3 regions of the Diaphorobacter sp. ED-3 genome follow, and region 3 is predicted to be linked to each of the others. Evidence: riboswitches for the same ligand, from Rfam matches in the RefSeq annotation. Region 3 holds a riboswitch; each other region holds the start of a gene.

Region 1 (5,168 bases), 1.3 Mb from region 3:
GCATGCGGACGGGCAGACACCCGAACTGGCGGACCTGGTGGCCGAGATGGCGGGCCGCACCAGTAGCGGCTACCTGTTTGGCGGCGTGGTGGCCAGCCGCGGGGCGCAGGTGCAGCTGGCGCTGCCCGCCGGCGGCGAGGGCGACGGCGTGCTGCACGGCGGCCTGTCGGGCGTGGCCTTTGATGCGCAGGTGGAACTGGTCTCGCGCGTCACGCAGGGCTGCCAGCCCATCGGCGCGCAGGCGGTCATCACCGCCGCGCAGGACAACGTGGTGCTGGAGCTGGACGGCGAGCCCGCGCTGGACGTGCTGCTGGACACGCTGGGCGTGACGCTGCAGGGCGACGCCCAGGCCGCGCTGCGCGCCGTGCGCGCCACGCTGGCAGGGCTGGAGGACGCGGACGCACCGCAGCGCCAGCGCACGGGCCACTTTGGCGCCGACACGCGCGTGCGCCACATCGTCGGGCTGGACGCGACGCGCAGCGGCGTGGCGCTGGGTGACCATGTCGAGGTGGGCATGCGCCTGGCCTTCTGCCAGCGCAACGTCGGCGCGGCCCGTGCCGACCTGATGCGCATCTGCGCCGAGATCCGTGAGGAGCTATCGCCCCAGCTCGAAGAGGCGCAGGCGCTGCCCGCCGCAGGCAGCGCGCCGCATGCCGAGCCGACGGGCGGCCGGCGCATTTGCGGTGCGCTGTATGTGAGTTGCTCGGGCCGCGGCGGGCCGCACTTCGGTGGGCCCAGCGCCGAGCTGCAGATCGTGCGCCATGCGCTGGGCGACGTGCCCCTGGCGGGCTTCTTCGCCGGCGGCGAAATCGCCGCGCACCGGCTCTATGGCTACACGGGCGTGCTGACGGTGTTCGTCGCGCCGGACGGGGCTTTATAAGCCTTTTTGGCCTCTAGCGCCCGTCCACCAAGCGCAAGCAGCTATGCAATGCATAGCGCCGTGGCGCTTGCTCAAACGCCGATGACGGCGGGGCGGGGCGCCGCAGCAGGGCGCGGCAGGCCGCAGAACGCGAAGTCCAGCTCCGGCTCCAGCCCGCTCACGATGCGCGCGATGGACTTGCCCGAGCCGCAGGCGTGGGTCCAGCCCAGCGTGCCGTGGCCGGTGTTCAGGAACAGGTTGCCGTAGCGCGTCTTGCCGATCAGCGGCACGTTGCTCGGCGTGGCGGGGCGCAGGCCGCTCCAGAACTGCGCCTGGCTCGCATCGCCCGCGCCGGGAAAGAGCTGCTCCACGCGCCGCACGATGGCTTCGCAGCGCACGGCGTTCAGTGCGCGCTCGTAGCCGTTGAGCTCGGCCGTCCCCGCGATGCGCAGCCGGTCGCCCTGCGCGCTGGTGTAGCGCGAGAAGACCAGCTTGTACTCGTCGTCCGTCAGGCTCACCTGGTAGGCGGCGGCCGTGTCGCGCACCGGCAGCGTCACCGAATAGCCCTTGGCCGGGTAGATCGGCAGGCGCAGGCCCAGGGGCTGGGCCAGCAGCGGGCTGAATGCGCCCAGCGCCAGCACGTAGGCGTCGCCGCGCAAGCGCTCGTAGCCGCCGGCCTCGTTGGTGACCTCCACATGGTCGATGGCGCCGCCCGCCGGGTGCAGCGCGGTGATGTGGCAACCCAGGCGGAATTGCACGCCCGCGGCCTGGGCCACGCCGGCCAGCGCGCGCGTGAACAGGTGGGCGTCACCGGACTCGTCCTCCGCCGTGTAGGTGGCGCCCGCCAGCTGCGGGCGGACGTGGGCCAGGGCCGGCTCGATGCGCACGGCCTCGTCGGCATCCACCACGCGGCGGTGGCAGCCCAGCGCACGCATCTGCTCGGCGGGCGCCAGCGCGGCGTCGAACTCCTGGGCGCTGGTGTAGAAGTGCAGGATGCCCTGCGTGCGCTGGTCGTACTGCAGGCCCGTGTCGGTGCGCAGTTGCTGCAGCGTGCTGCGGCTGTAGCTGCCCAGGCTCACGATCTGCTCGATGTTGTGGCGCGTGCGCGCGGGCGTGCATTCGCGCAGGAATTGCAGGCCCCAAAGCCACTGGCGCATGTCCGCGCGCAGGCGAAACAACAGCGGCGCATCCTCTTTGCCCAGCCACTGCAGCACCTTGAGCGGCGCGCCGGGGTTGGCCCAGGGCTCGGCGTGGCTGACCGAGATCTGGCCGCCGTTGGCGAAGCTGGTTTCCGCACCGGGCACAGCCTGCCGGTCGATGACGGTGACCTCGTGGCCGAGTTGCTGGAGGAAGTACGCAGAGGTGGTGCCGACGACGCCGGCGCCGAGAACGATCACGCGCATGGTTTACAAGCCTTTTTCAAGGTTTGCGCAGGCAGGGCGCGCGCGAGCAGCTATTGAATGAATAGCGAACAGCGGGCACGACATGGCCTGGCTGCCGCTCCCCCTGTCCTTGGTACCTGAGAGATTCATGCCGCGCGGGACCGTGCGCGGCACTTGCTCCTTCGGTGCGCCACGGCGGGCGTGGCGGCTCTCCAGACGGCTGTGTGGGTGTGCAGTACGGAACCTGAGCGTGTATGGGAGTTTGCGCCTTCGGTGAAACGGCATGCAGCCGTTTGCTCTCCTGCGCCGGCCATCGTAGCGGCGCGGGCGCGGCGTCCCCAGCGGGCTAACCCTCAGACCATGAACACGCTCTCAGGGCGGGGCGCTGCGTGCATGCTCAGGGGTAGACCGCTTCGCCCAGGTTGAGCATGAGGCGGTTGGCCCAGGCGAACAGCGCGGCGGCGTGCACCGTGTCCAGGATTTCCAGGTTGCTCAGGCCCGCGGCGCGCAGCGGCGCGATGTGCTGCGGCCCGAATGCACCGGGCGCGCGCGTGAGCGCGGCGCTGGCCTGCGCCAGGGCGCGTTCGCGGGCGTTGGTGCCGGCGCTGTCGGGGTCGGCGAAGATCTGCGCGATCACGTCGTTGCGCTTGGCCAGCTGCTCGAAGCGCTGCGCATGCACCGACGCGCAGTACACGCAGCCGTTGATGCGCGAGACCACGGTGGTGGCCACCTCGCGCTCTGCGCGCGGCAGGCCGCCAGGCGCGTACATGATGGCGTTGAACGCCTCCGAGCGCTCGGCGAGCACGCGGGGCTGGTGCGCCAGCACGAGGTAGAAGTCCGACGTGCGTGCCTTGGGGTGGCTGGCGTCCAGCACGGCGTTCTGCTCGGCGCTGGCGGTTGCGGGGTCCACCACGGGCAGCCAGGCCTTCCAGTCCAGCGTCTCGCTGGTGTAGCCGGCCAGGCGCAGCGGCTCGCCGGGCGGGGGCAGGTTGGCGGGGTGCACGAAGGGCGCTTCTGGCGTGGCGGGTGCGACCGGCGCGGCTGCGGTGCCCGCGGGGCCGAGGGTGGCCAGCGCCGCCACGCCGGCCACCAACCGCGCCTGGTAGGCCACGAAGCCGATGAGCTGCGCGAGCAGCACCACGTCCGGCGTGGCGAGGCCCGCCTGGGGCAGGGCGAGCAGGGCCGCGCGGTCGGCCGCGGCGGGCTGCGTGGCCAGCAGCTGCGTGAAATGCGTGATGGCTTGCCAGCGCGCATCCGCCAGCGGGGCTGGCAGGCCGGCCAGGCGCGCGCCGTAATGGTCGGCCAGCGTTGCCACGCCGCTGGCGGCCGCCACGGCCTGGGCCACGGACAGGCGCTCGGCCAGCGCCAGGCCCCCGGGCAGTGCGGGCGCGAGCAGCAGGTCTTCGCAGGCCTGGGTGGCGGTGATGGCCTTGGCGCGCTGTTGGCGCGCGGCCTGGGCATGGGGGGCATGGCCCAGGCGGGCGAGTTGGTCGATGGTGTCGGTCATGGCGAAGGCAGGATGCGTTGGGAGGTGTCGGCGGGCGTCCATTCGTCGCCGAGCAGTTCGGGCTCGGCATAGGCCTGCAGCGCGGCGAAGTGGTGCTCCACGTCCTCGCGGTACAGCAGGCCGGCGATGCCGCTGGCCAGGCGCCGTGCGCCGTCGCTGATGGCGGGGATGTCGCCCGACACCGTGCCGTGTGACAGCGCCGCCGGGTAGCAGAAGCAGTGGATGCGGTCCAGGCCAGGGCAGGCGCCGGCGGCTTTCTCGCGGAATTCGAACACCGGGCCGAGGTCGGGCGAGTCGGACAGTTCGCGGTCTTCATCGCCGGCGGGCGGCTGGTAGCGCTCGCCCCAGGTGCGCACATGGCGCGCAAACGGCGCGAACTCGGGCTTTTGTGCCCAGTCGATCACGAAGCCTGTGGCGAGGACCAGGAAGTCGAACGCAAACGTGCCCTTGGCCGTCGCCACGTGCAGCGCGTCGCCCACCTGCGTGACGCCCTGCACCGCGCAACCGAAGTGGAAGAACGCATGGGCGTGCCGCGACACGCGCAGCGTGCTGCCGTGCGGCGGCGGCACCTGCTGCACGTTGATGTAATGGCGGATGCGCCACTTCCATGCGTCGGGCAGGTCGTGGTGCCCCTGCGTGAGGCCGGGCACGCCCGAGCCCTTGGACTTGTTCACCGTGGGCATCACCGCGCGGCGCGCGATCAGGTCCACGCTGGCGGCGCCGCATTCCAGCGCCGTGCCGGCGCTGTCCATGGCGGACGAGCCCATGCCGATCACGCCCACGCGCTTGCCCTTGAGCGTGGCGTAGTCCAGCACATCGGACGAATGCGCCCACAGGCCGCCCTGTGCGGCGTGGCGCACGCCGTGCATGAAGGCAGGGATCTGCGGGCCGCCCAGGCCGTCGCGGCCCGTGGCCAGCACCACGCGGCGCGCCAGCCAGGTGGCGTGGCCGGCGGGGGCCTGCACGTCCACCGCCACCAGGCCTTCGGCGCGTGGGTGCACGGCGGTGACGGTGTGTTCATTGCGCACGTCGGCCTGCGTCACGCGGCGGTACCAGCGCAGGTAGTCCATCCACTGCAGGCGCGGGATCTTGTCGAGCGCGGCCCAGGCCTCGCGGCCCCACTGGGCCTCGAACCAGGCGCGGAAGGTGAGCGAGGGCACGCCGAGCGCGGGGCCGGTGAGCTCCTTGGGCGAGCGCAGCGTGTCCATGCGCGCCGTGGTGGCCCAGGGGCCCTCGTAGTCGGCGGGCGCGCGGTCCAGCAGCACGGCGGCAATGCCCTGCTGCGCCAGCGCCATGCTGGCCGCCAGGCCGGCCTGGCCGGCACCGATGATGAGCACGTCGGTGACGGGCTGCCCTTCATGGGCGCGTGGCGGCAGCCATGCGCGGGCACGCCAGTTGAGGGTGAGCAGGTCGTGCCGCA
Region 2 (5,168 bases), 2.0 Mb from region 3:
TCAACACGTTGAGGGCCACGTTGGCGGTGACTTCGATGACCAGGCCATGGTCCACACCCGCTGCTGCGGCATCGGCCAGATCGCTGTCGGCCAACACGCCACGCTGACGGACGATTTTGATGGCCAGCTCAACCAAGGCCTTGTCTTGTTCGCCTTCGGCGGTGCCGCTTCGGGCTGCGCGGATGGCTGCTTCCGACAAACCAGCACCTTTACCGATCAGGGTGTGTGCAGACAAGCAGTACTGGCAAGCGTTGGTTTGGCCCACGGCCAATGCGATCAACTCGCGCTGGGCGGCGCTCAAGCGGCCTTTGCTCAGTGCGTCGGAGAAAGCCAGGTAGCCGTTCAGGGCGGCTGGAGCCTGGGCGAAGGTGGCAAACAGGTTGGGTACCATGCCGAGCTTGGCCTTGACGCCGTTGAGGGTGGCTTGGGTGGTGGCGTCGGCTTGGGCAAGTGATACAGGTGCGATACGTGTCATGGTGAAACTCTCGTTTTGAATGGCTGTGCGACATGCACCAGTGAATTGTGCGATACGTATAATCACTGAAAGTACAAGAAAGCATACCCAAAGTATCAAGCGCCGCCATGGACCGACTTTCACCTTTGTTTGCCCGCTCGGTGCCCAGCGCACGCGTGTTCTATTCGGGCAACCTGTGCCAGATCTCCGCCTTTGAGGCCGAAGCTCATGTGGGCCATGTGCATTTGATGCGCAGGGGCACCATGAGCGTGATCGACCGGCATGGGCGCGCCAGCAGGGTTGAAGAGCCCAGTTTGTTGTTTTTCCCGCAGAGTTCTGCCCACCGGCTGGTGCCCGATAGCGCCGACGGTGTTGACCTGGTGTGTGCGTCTGTCGATCTGGGCGACGAGGCCCGAGGCGCGCTGATCTCTGCCATGCCCGAGGTGCTGGTGATTCCGCTGAACCAGTCGTCCAGTCTTTCACCCGCGTTGGACCTGTTGTTCCAGGAAGCCTTTGACGAAAAGTGTGGTCGGCAAGCTGCGCTGGACCTGTTGATGGAATACCTGCTCATCTTGTTGCTGCGCCACCTGCTTGACATTTCATCGGTCACCACCGGCATCCTGGCGGCGCTGGGCGACCCACGTTTGTCCAAAGCGGTCACGTCCATGCACGACCGGCCCGGCCATGCATGGACGCTGGAATCGTTGGCCGAAACCGCAGGCATGTCGCGCGCACGCTTTGCCAATCACTTTCGAGAGGTGTCGGGCCTGACCGCGCTCGACTACCTCACGGCCTGGCGCATCACAGTAGTCAAGGGTTTGCTCAAACGAGGCAAGCCGCTCAAGTCCATTGCGCCCATGGTGGGTTACGCCAGCGCTGTAGCGCTTACCCGCGCTTTCACCCACCGCGTCGGCATGCCGCCACTTGCCTGGCTGCAAACGCACACCGATCAGGACTGAGGCTGCCCCATGCCAGTTGCCATGCGGGTTTGATGCATGCCTGCGGCCACGACGGACACACCGCAATGCTGCTGGCTGCGGCCGAACATATTGCAAAGTCCACCACGTTTGATGGCACGCTGAATTTGATCTTTCAGCCCGCTGAAGAAAGCTTGGGGGGGCGCGCAAGATGATTGAAGACGGCCTGTTTGACCGCTTCCCCTGCGACGCAATCTTTGCCATGCACAACCTGCCGGGCTTTCGGCCAGGTCAGTTGTTATTGCGCGAAGGCGCAACCATGGCGTCCAGCGAAAACATTCTGGTGCACATTGAAGGTAAAGGCGGCCATGGTGCCATGCCGCACCAGAGTGCTGACCCGGTCGTTGCGGGTTCGGCAATTGTCATGGCGCTACAAACCATCGTTTCACGCAACGTACCCCCACTGCACATGGCCGTGATCACGGTCGGCTCTTTTCAGTCGGGTGTGGTCAACAACGTCATCCCCCAAAACGCCACGTTAAAGCTTAGCGTACGGGCGCTGGATCGGGATGTGCGAGAGTTGTTGCGCAATCGCATTGTGGAGCTCGTTGAGTTACAGGCGAAAAGTTTTGGCGTGACCGCAAAAGTCGAGTTTTTGCCCGGTTACCCGGTGCTGGTCAATACCCCTATTGAGACGGGAATAGCCCGCGAAGTGGCGGTGGCGTTGGTAGGCGCAGATAACGTGGTGCTCCAAACTGAACCGCTCACCGCCAGTGAAGACTTCGCCTACATGCTCGACAAAGTGCCAGGCAGCTATCTATTCATCGGGAATGGCGATGCAACTAACGGAGGTCACGGGGCCTGCATGGTGCACAACCCCAATTACGATTTTGAAGACCGCAACATACCTGTGGGTGCTGCGTTCTGGGTCGCGTTGACTGAGCGCTTTCTGGCGTAGTTTTTTTATGAAATTCAGATCGGGAGAGATCGCGTTAAATCGCGACGCCGAAGGAGCAACCACCCCGGAAACTCTCAGGCAAAAGGACCGGTTTGAATCGTTGATATCTCTGAAGAGTTGCTGGTCTTAGTCACCCGGCACACCGCAGGAGCAAGTGGTTGCATTGAACACGATGGACCACGAATCTCTCAGGTTCTAAACAGAGGGGGTGCACCAGCCATGCACAGGGCTTGTTGGTGCTCAACACTTTGACGTTTTTGAAAGCTCATTCACTATGAAAACAATCGCAGTTATTGGCGGCGGCATCACGGGCGTCACAACAGCTTATGCCTTGGCAAAACGCGGCTTTTCCGTTACCTTGTTTGAACGCCATCGCTATGCTGCGATGGAAACATCATTCGCAAACGGAGGGCAACTCTCTGCATCTAATGCAGAAGTTTGGACGCATTGGTCCACCATCCTCAAAGGGCTAAAGTGGATGCTCAAAAGTGATGCGCCGCTGCTGGTCAACCCAGCACCTACGTGGCACAAACTCTCCTGGTTTGCAGAGTTCATTGCTGCGATGCCCCATTACGAGCGCAACACGGTTGAGACAGCTCGCTTAGCAGTCGCAGCCCGCAAACACTTGTTTACTTGGGCGCAGGAAGAAGGCATTGATTTCGACCTGAAGAAGGAAGGCATCCTGCACATTTACCGTGACAAAAAAGGGTTCGACCATGCAGGCAAAGTGTCAGTCATGCTGGCCAAGGGGGGCCTACCTCGCTATGCCGTGACCCCAGCTGAAATGAAAGCCATCGAGCCGACATTGGCAGGCACCTACTACGGTGGCTACTTCACTGAGAGCGATTCCACGGGAGACATTCACAAATTCACCAATGGACTAGCAAATGCGGCATCACGACTCGGCGTGCACACGCTGTATGGTCAAGATGTGACGTCGATTCAAAGCGATGGCCAACAAGCTGTCATCACCGTGACACAACAAGACGCCACCCCAAGCCTGCATACCTTTGATAGCGTGGTGGTGTGTGCAGGAGTGGGCAGCCGTGACTTTGCAGCTCAGCTAGGCGATCGCGTGAACATCTACCCCGTCAAAGGCTACTCCATCACCGTCAACTTGAACGATGAAGAAAGTCAATTGGGTGCCCCCACCGTGAGCTTACTGGATGACGAAACCAAGTTGGTCACCAGCCGCTTAGGCCTCAACCGTTTCCGCGTTGCAGGCACTGCCGAATTCAATGGCGTGAACCGTGACATTCGCGCAGACCGCATCCGCCCATTGATTGAATGGGTGGAACAATGTTTTCCCCGCGTTAACACACGCTCTGTAGTGCCTTGGGCAGGCTTGCGCCCTATGATGCCCAACATGATGCCTCGGGTGGGTCAAGGTAGAACTCCCAATGTTTTTTACAACACCGGGCATGGGCACTTGGGTTGGACGTTATCAGCCGTGACAGCTGAGCTGGTGTCAGACACCATCGTCAAAGCTGCAGCAAAGAAATCAGGATATTCAATGAACTTGCATGCAGTTGCTGCTGGCAACATTTAGAGTTCAAAATAATAAGCAGTAGGGGTCTTGCGGCTCTCTACTGCTTTTTTTCTTAACTTAGTTGGTGATTTTCTAAAAAATTAAACAACCTCATCATTGGTTATAGTTTTTTAACATTCAAGCCCGCCAAGCCGGCAGTTGCCAGTTGCGCCACAGTGCCAGTGCGCGAAGGCACACAGTAACAAATAAGCACCCCAGTAAGGCCATCCAGTCTGGAGCATCTAATGTCCAAAGGACCACGTAAGTCCAGCCACCAGCAAAAGAACACACCGCGTAGGGGCGGTGGTCTTTGAAAGCCGTGGGAATTTCATTGCAAACCATGTCACGCAGCACACCACCAAAAACACCCGTGATCAGGCCCATTAAGACGGCGACTACTGGCGGCATGAGTGACTGCAAGGCGAGGTGAACTCCCGTCGCAGTAAATAGTCCCAAGCCCAGCGCGTCGGGCCAGAGTATTGTTCTTTCAGTTACTTCAAAATGCCGCTGTCGCATGAAGACCATAGCAAATACGCACAAGGCCAATACGCCCCAAAGCATTTCGGTATGTTGCACCCAAAAAAACGGGCGTTGATCAAGCAGCAAGTCGCGCAAGGTGCCACCTCCAAAAGCTGCCAGAAAAGCCACAACACAAATGCCCACCGCATCGAGCTTTTTACCCGCAGCTTTCATCAGTCCAGACAACGCAAATGCAGCGGTCGCTAACAACTCGACTATCAAATGTAGGGTGTCCCCCCATGATTGAAGTAAATACATTGAAAATTTATGTCACCAATTTAAAGTTTTCATAGCTAAAGCAAATTCAATCGCACTGTAAATTCCACGTTTTTAATTTTATAGGCTACTGGTCTACAACAGTTCGACTTTAAAAATTGAGCTCGAATAATTAGGGCTGTCACAGTTCGATGTCAGTGCATGGTCTCAAAAAAATTTTTTTGATTCGCGCACTAAGCAAAGCGTCTAAGGATGTCCTGAACAACTCGGATTAGTAAGTGCTACCGGTCCGTTTTTTTAGATGGCGCAATTGCAGCCGTTTTGCTCGCGTCTTCGCGCCATTTCTCACGCCATTTCTGGTCATTCGCGCCGCTTTTGCGGCCTCTGGCCTGTTTGCAGACGCACTCATCCCTGCGCCGCCAGCAGTTGGTGGCGCACCATCCACAGGTTCGATAGTGCAAACAGCGTCTTGAGCTGCAACGTGTTCTTCTTGAGCCCCCGGTAACGCACCTTGGTATAGCCAAACTGTCGTTTGATCACCCTGAAGGGGTGTTCCACCTTGGCCCGGATGCTGGC
Region 3 (5,168 bases):
GGGCGCCATGGTCAGCGTCGACGTGCTCTACCGCTGGAGCCCGCGCCCGCTGCGCCGCGTGCTGGACTGGGTGGTGTGCCTGGCAGCGCTGGCGCTCATCGCCGTGATCATCTGGTGGGGGTGGGACTACGCGCGCCGCGGCGGCGTGCAGTCGATGGCAGGGCTGGAGTCGGTTTCGATGTTCTGGGCCTATCTGGCCATGCCCGTGGGTGGGCTGTTCAGCATCCTCGGCATCGTGGGCAATCTGATCGACCCGCAGCGCCATGAACTGGAGACTGCCCAATGAGCGCCGCGCAGAGCCGCCTCAAGCAAGCGAGCGGCCCCCTCGGGGGGCGGCGGGTACATGAAATGACGCGCGTTGGGGCCCTATGACCACGGTCATGATCTCCACCATGGTGCTGTGCTTCGCGCTCACCATCTCCGTGGCCGTCTCCATCGGGCTGGCCTCCATCCTGGGCATCCAGGTGGCGAACGCCAACATGCTGATCTCCGTGAAGGAGATGTTCGCCTCCATCAACAAGTTTCCGCTCGCAGCCATTCCGTTCTTCATCCTGGCGGGCAACCTCATGGAGACCGGCGGCATCTCGCGACGGCTCGTGGAGTTTGCCAAGAGCATCGTGGGCGGCGTGCAGGGCGGCCTGCCCATGACCTGCGTGCTCACCTGCATGATCTTCGCGGCCGTCTCAGGGTCATCGGTGGCGACCACGTTCGCCATCGGCGCCATCCTGATTCCTGCGCTCATCAAGCATGGCTACCCCACCAGCTACGCGGCCGCGCTGCAGGCCACCAGTGCCGAGCTGGGTGTGATCATCCCTCCATCCATCCCCATGATCCTGTACGGTGTGGCGGCCGAGGTGTCGATTGGTGAGCTGTTCATTGCCGGCTTCGGCCCCGGCATCCTCATCAGCGGTGCGCTGATGCTGTTCGTCTGGGTGTATTGCAAGTACAAGGGCTGGGGCAAGCATGACGGCGACGGGCGCATGCCCTTCGGCCGCGCGCTGCTGCAGGCGGGCTGGGCACTGCTGATGCCAGTCATCATCCTGGGCGGCATCTACGGCGGCGTGTTCACGCCCACCGAGGCCTCTGCCGTGGCCGTGTTCTACGCGCTGGTGGTGGGCATGCTGATCTACCGCGAGATCCGCGTCGCGGACCTGTTCGCCATCCTGCGCAAGTCGGCCATCTCGTCGGCGGTGATCATGTTCATCATTGCCAATGCGGGCCTGTTTGCCTTCCTCATCACGCGCGCTGGCGTGCCGGACGCCATCGGCCGCTGGCTGCAGGAGGTGCTGCAGTCGCCCGCGCTGTTCCTGCTGGGCGTGAATGCCGCGCTGTTCGTGATCGGCATGTTCATCGAGACCAGCGCCGCCATCATCGTGCTGGCGCCGATCCTGGCGCCGGTGGCCCAGCACTTCGGCGTGGACCCGGTGCACTTCGGGCTGATCATGGTGGTGAACCTGGCGCTCGGCATGATCACGCCGCCCTTTGGCGTGAACCTGTTCGCGGCATGCACGGTGGCGCGCATCTCCCTGGATCGCATCGTCGCCCACCTGTTGCCGTTCGTGGGCGTGGTCCTGCTGTGCCTCCTGGTCATCACCTACGTGCCATCGCTTTCACTGGCCCTGCGTGATCTCGTGTACGCAAAATAGATAGAATCCGTCCCGTCAGGAGAGAGTCCGCGCCCCCCAGGGCCGGGCCGCCGAAGGCGCAGGCAGCAGCCGAACGCTCAGGCAAAAGGACTGGCGACACGCCCGCAGGGATGCGGGTGTTTCCCTTGCTGGAGAGAGGCCGCAGCAGCATGCGGCCCACCGAAGGAGCAAGCCCCGCGACATGCCATGCAGGCGGGGTGAATCTCTCAGGTAAAGCGGACAGCGGGGCAAATCGGCGATCGAGAGATCGCTCCACCATTTGCCTTCGCCCATTGCCATGTCCGCCATGTCCGACCTGCTCACCACTCCCCTCAACGCCCTGCACATCGAACTGGGCGCCCGCATGGTGCCCTTCGCCGGCTACTCCATGCCCGTGCAATACCCCATGGGCCTGATGGCCGAGCACCACCACACGCGCACGGCGGCCGGCCTGTTTGACGTGTCGCACATGGGGCAGCTCAAGCTGGTCGGCCCTGACGCCGCAGCAGCATTCGAGACGCTGATGCCCGTGGACGTGGTCGACCTGCCCGTGGGCAAGCAGCGCTACGGCCTGCTCCTCAATGACGAGGGCGGCATCATCGACGACCTCATGTTCTTCCGCATGGCTCAGGGCGAACTCTTCGTGATCGTCAACGGCGCCTGCAAGGTGGGCGACATTGCCCACATCCAGGAGCGCATCGGCCAACGCTGCCAGGTGATTCCCATGCCCGACCAGGCCCTGCTCGCGCTGCAGGGCCCACAGGCGGCTGCGGTGCTCGCGCGTCTGGCACCAGGCGTGGACAAACTGGTGTTCATGACCGGCGGGCATTTCGACATCGCCGGGGCGCAGTGCTTCGTGACGCGCAGCGGCTACACCGGAGAGGACGGCTTCGAGATCTCGGTGCCCGCCACGCAGGCCGAGGCCCTGGCGCGCACGCTGCTGGCCCAGCCCGAGGTCAAGCCCATCGGCCTGGGCGCACGCAATTCGCTGCGCCTGGAAGCCGGCTTGTGCCTATATGGCAACGACATCGACACCACCACCACCCCACCCGAAGCCGGCCTGAACTGGGCCATCCAGAAGGTGCGCCGTACAGGCGGCGCGCGCGCTGGCGGTTTTCCCGGTGCCGACAAGATGCTGGCCCAGATCGACAGCCCGGCCACCCTCACGCGCAAGCGCGTGGGCCTGGTGGCGCTGGAGCGCGTGCCCGTGCGTGAGCACACCGAGTTGCAAAACGAGTCGGGCGAGCGCATCGGCGAAGTCACCAGCGGCCTGCTGGCCCCCACTGCCGACAAGCCCATCGCCCTGGCCTACGTAATGCCCGCCCATGCCGCCCCCGGCACCCGTGTGAACGCCATGGTGCGCGGCAAGGCCGTGCCCATGGAAGTGGCTGCCACGCCCTTTGTTCCCACACGCTACTACCGCGGCTGAATTCACCACGGCGAACTGCCACCGCGCCCAGGTCAGCCCGGCTACAGTGCGGGCTGACCACTCTCAAACCTTTTCCTTCCACCTCTTCTTCCCGGAGCCCCTCATGAGCATCCAGTTTTCCAAAGACCATGAATGGATCAACGCAGCCGACCCGGCCGCGGCCGTCGTCGGCATCACCGTCCACGCGCAGGATGCGTTGGGCGATGTGGTGTTCGTGGACCTGCCCGCGGTGGGCACCACCTTTGCCCAGGGCGACGTGGCCGGTGTGGTCGAGTCCGTCAAGGCCGCTGCCGATGTCTACATGCCCGTGTCCGGCGAAATCGTCGAGGTCAACGAGGCCTTGCGCGCCGACCCGTCCCTGGCCAACTCCGACCCGCTGGGCGCCGGCTGGTTCTTCAAGGTCAAGCTCAGCGACGCCGGCCAGCTCGCCGGCCTGATGGACGAAACGGCCTATACCGCCTTCGCCCAGAACGCCTGATGCACCCGCGGCGCCGTGCACACGGCGCCGCCGCACCGCCCCATCGCTCTTGAGACTGGTCCCTCGCCATGCAGATGCCCTCCCCCCTGCCCCTGGCGGCGCTTGAAAACGCCGCTGAATTCCTGCCCCGCCACATTGGCATCGACGCCGCCGACGAAGCACACATGCTGTCGGTGATCGGCGAGGCCTCGCGCCGAGCGCTCATTGATTCCATCGTGCCGCGCTCCATTGCGCGCCAGCGCCCCATGGACCTGCCCGCGCCGGCCACCGAGGCCGCAGCGCTGGCTGAACTCCAGGCCATTGCGTCGAAGAACCGCATCCTCAAGAGCTTCATCGGCCAGGGCTACTACGGCACGCACACGCCGGGCGTCATCCTGCGCAACGTACTGGAAAACCCTGCCTGGTACACGGCCTACACGCCCTACCAGGCCGAGATCTCCCAGGGCCGCATGGAGGCGCTGCTCAACTTCCAGACCATGGTGTGCGACCTCACGGCCATGCCCATCGCCAACGCCTCCATGCTCGACGAGGCCACCGCTGCCGCCGAGGCCATGACGCTGGCCAAGCGCTCGGTCAAGTCCAAGAGCGACGTCTTCATCGTGGCAGGCGATGCGCACCCGCAGACCATCGAAGTCATCCAGACCCGCGCCGCCCCCATCGGCATCACCGTGGTGGTGGCCAATTCCCAGGAGGAATGGCAGGCGGCCCTGGCCGGCGACTTCTTCGCCGCCCTCATCCAGTACCCTGCCAGCAGCGGCTGGGTGCAGGACTGGCAGGCCGACGTGGACGCCATCCACGCCAAGCAGGCCGCCGCCATCTTCGCTACCGACCTGCTGGCGCTCACGCTGCTCAAGGCCCCCGGCGAGTGGGACGCCGACATCGTGGTGGGCTCCACCCAGCGCTTTGGCATGCCCATGGGCGCCGGCGGACCGCACGCCGCCTTCATGGCCTGCCGCGACGAATTCAAGCGCAGTCTGCCCGGCCGCCTGGTGGGCGTGAGCGTGGACGTGCACGGCAAGCCTGCCTACCGCCTGGCGCTGCAAACGCGGGAGCAGCACATCCGCCGCGAAAAGGCCACGAGCAACATCTGCACGGCCCAGGTGCTGCCGGCCGTGATCGCCAGCATGTACGCCGTGTACCACGGCCCCGAGGGCCTCACGCGCATCGCCCGCCGCGTGGCGCGCTTCACCGCCATCCTGAGCCGCGGCCTGGCGCAGCTGGGGTTCACCAGCCGCCACCATGGCTCGGCCTTCGACACACTCAGCCTGCACACCAAGGATGCTACGGATTCAATAGCTGCTCGCGCAGTCCAGATGGGCGCAAACCTGCGAAAAGCCTGGAATGAATACCTGTGCATCTCGCTGGACGAGACCACCACCCGCGCCGATATCGAGCTGCTGTGGAAGATCTTTGCGCGGGACGGCCAGCAACTGCCCACTATCGAGGCGATGGACGCGGCCGGCGCACCGGCGCTGTTCCCGGATGCTCTGGCGCGCACCAGCCGCTTCATGGCGCACCCGGTGTTCAACACCCACCATTCCGAAACCGGCATGCTGCGCTACATCCGCCAGCTGTCCGACAAGGACCTGGCGCTGGACCGCACCATGATCCCGCTGGGCTCGTGCACCATGAAGCT

The links. Region 3 has a riboswitch for glycine ahead of gcvT (glycine cleavage system aminomethyltransferase GcvT). Riboswitches for the same ligand answer to the same signal wherever they lie in the genome.
Region 1: linked by a shared signal. The riboswitch ahead of PCQ86_RS18160 (D-amino acid dehydrogenase) and the one ahead of gcvT (glycine cleavage system aminomethyltransferase GcvT) in region 3 are both predicted to bind glycine.
Region 2: linked by a shared signal. The riboswitch ahead of PCQ86_RS02295 (D-amino acid dehydrogenase) and the one ahead of gcvT (glycine cleavage system aminomethyltransferase GcvT) in region 3 are both predicted to bind glycine.

The regions. Positions count from the first base shown of each region.
Region 1 is NZ_CP115182.1:3,759,899-3,765,066, reverse strand. It holds gene PCQ86_RS18165 (FIST signal transduction protein) at 1-880, shown strand, start outside; gene PCQ86_RS18160 (D-amino acid dehydrogenase) at 952-2,262, opposite strand; glycine riboswitch at 2,356-2,467, opposite strand; gene PCQ86_RS18155 (CMD domain-containing protein) at 2,639-3,748, opposite strand; gene PCQ86_RS18150 (NAD(P)-binding domain-containing protein) at 3,745-5,168, opposite strand, start outside.
Region 2 is NZ_CP115182.1:469,051-474,218, reverse strand. It holds gene PCQ86_RS02310 (carboxymuconolactone decarboxylase family protein) at 1-475, opposite strand, end outside; gene PCQ86_RS02305 (AraC family transcriptional regulator) at 583-1,413, shown strand; partial or broken gene PCQ86_RS02300 (amidohydrolase) at 1,416-2,329, shown strand; glycine riboswitch at 2,340-2,429, shown strand; glycine riboswitch at 2,430-2,542, shown strand; gene PCQ86_RS02295 (D-amino acid dehydrogenase) at 2,604-3,878, shown strand; gene PCQ86_RS02290 (trimeric intracellular cation channel family protein) at 3,996-4,634, opposite strand; gene PCQ86_RS02285 (IS5 family transposase) at 4,998-5,168, opposite strand, start outside.
Region 3 is NZ_CP115182.1:2,480,499-2,485,666, forward strand. It holds gene PCQ86_RS12145 (TRAP transporter small permease) at 1-286, shown strand, start outside; gene PCQ86_RS12150 (TRAP transporter large permease) at 369-1,646, shown strand; glycine riboswitch at 1,653-1,745, shown strand; glycine riboswitch at 1,765-1,879, shown strand; gene gcvT (glycine cleavage system aminomethyltransferase GcvT) at 1,924-3,054, shown strand; gene gcvH (glycine cleavage system protein GcvH) at 3,158-3,532, shown strand; gene gcvP (aminomethyl-transferring glycine dehydrogenase) at 3,601-5,168, shown strand, end outside.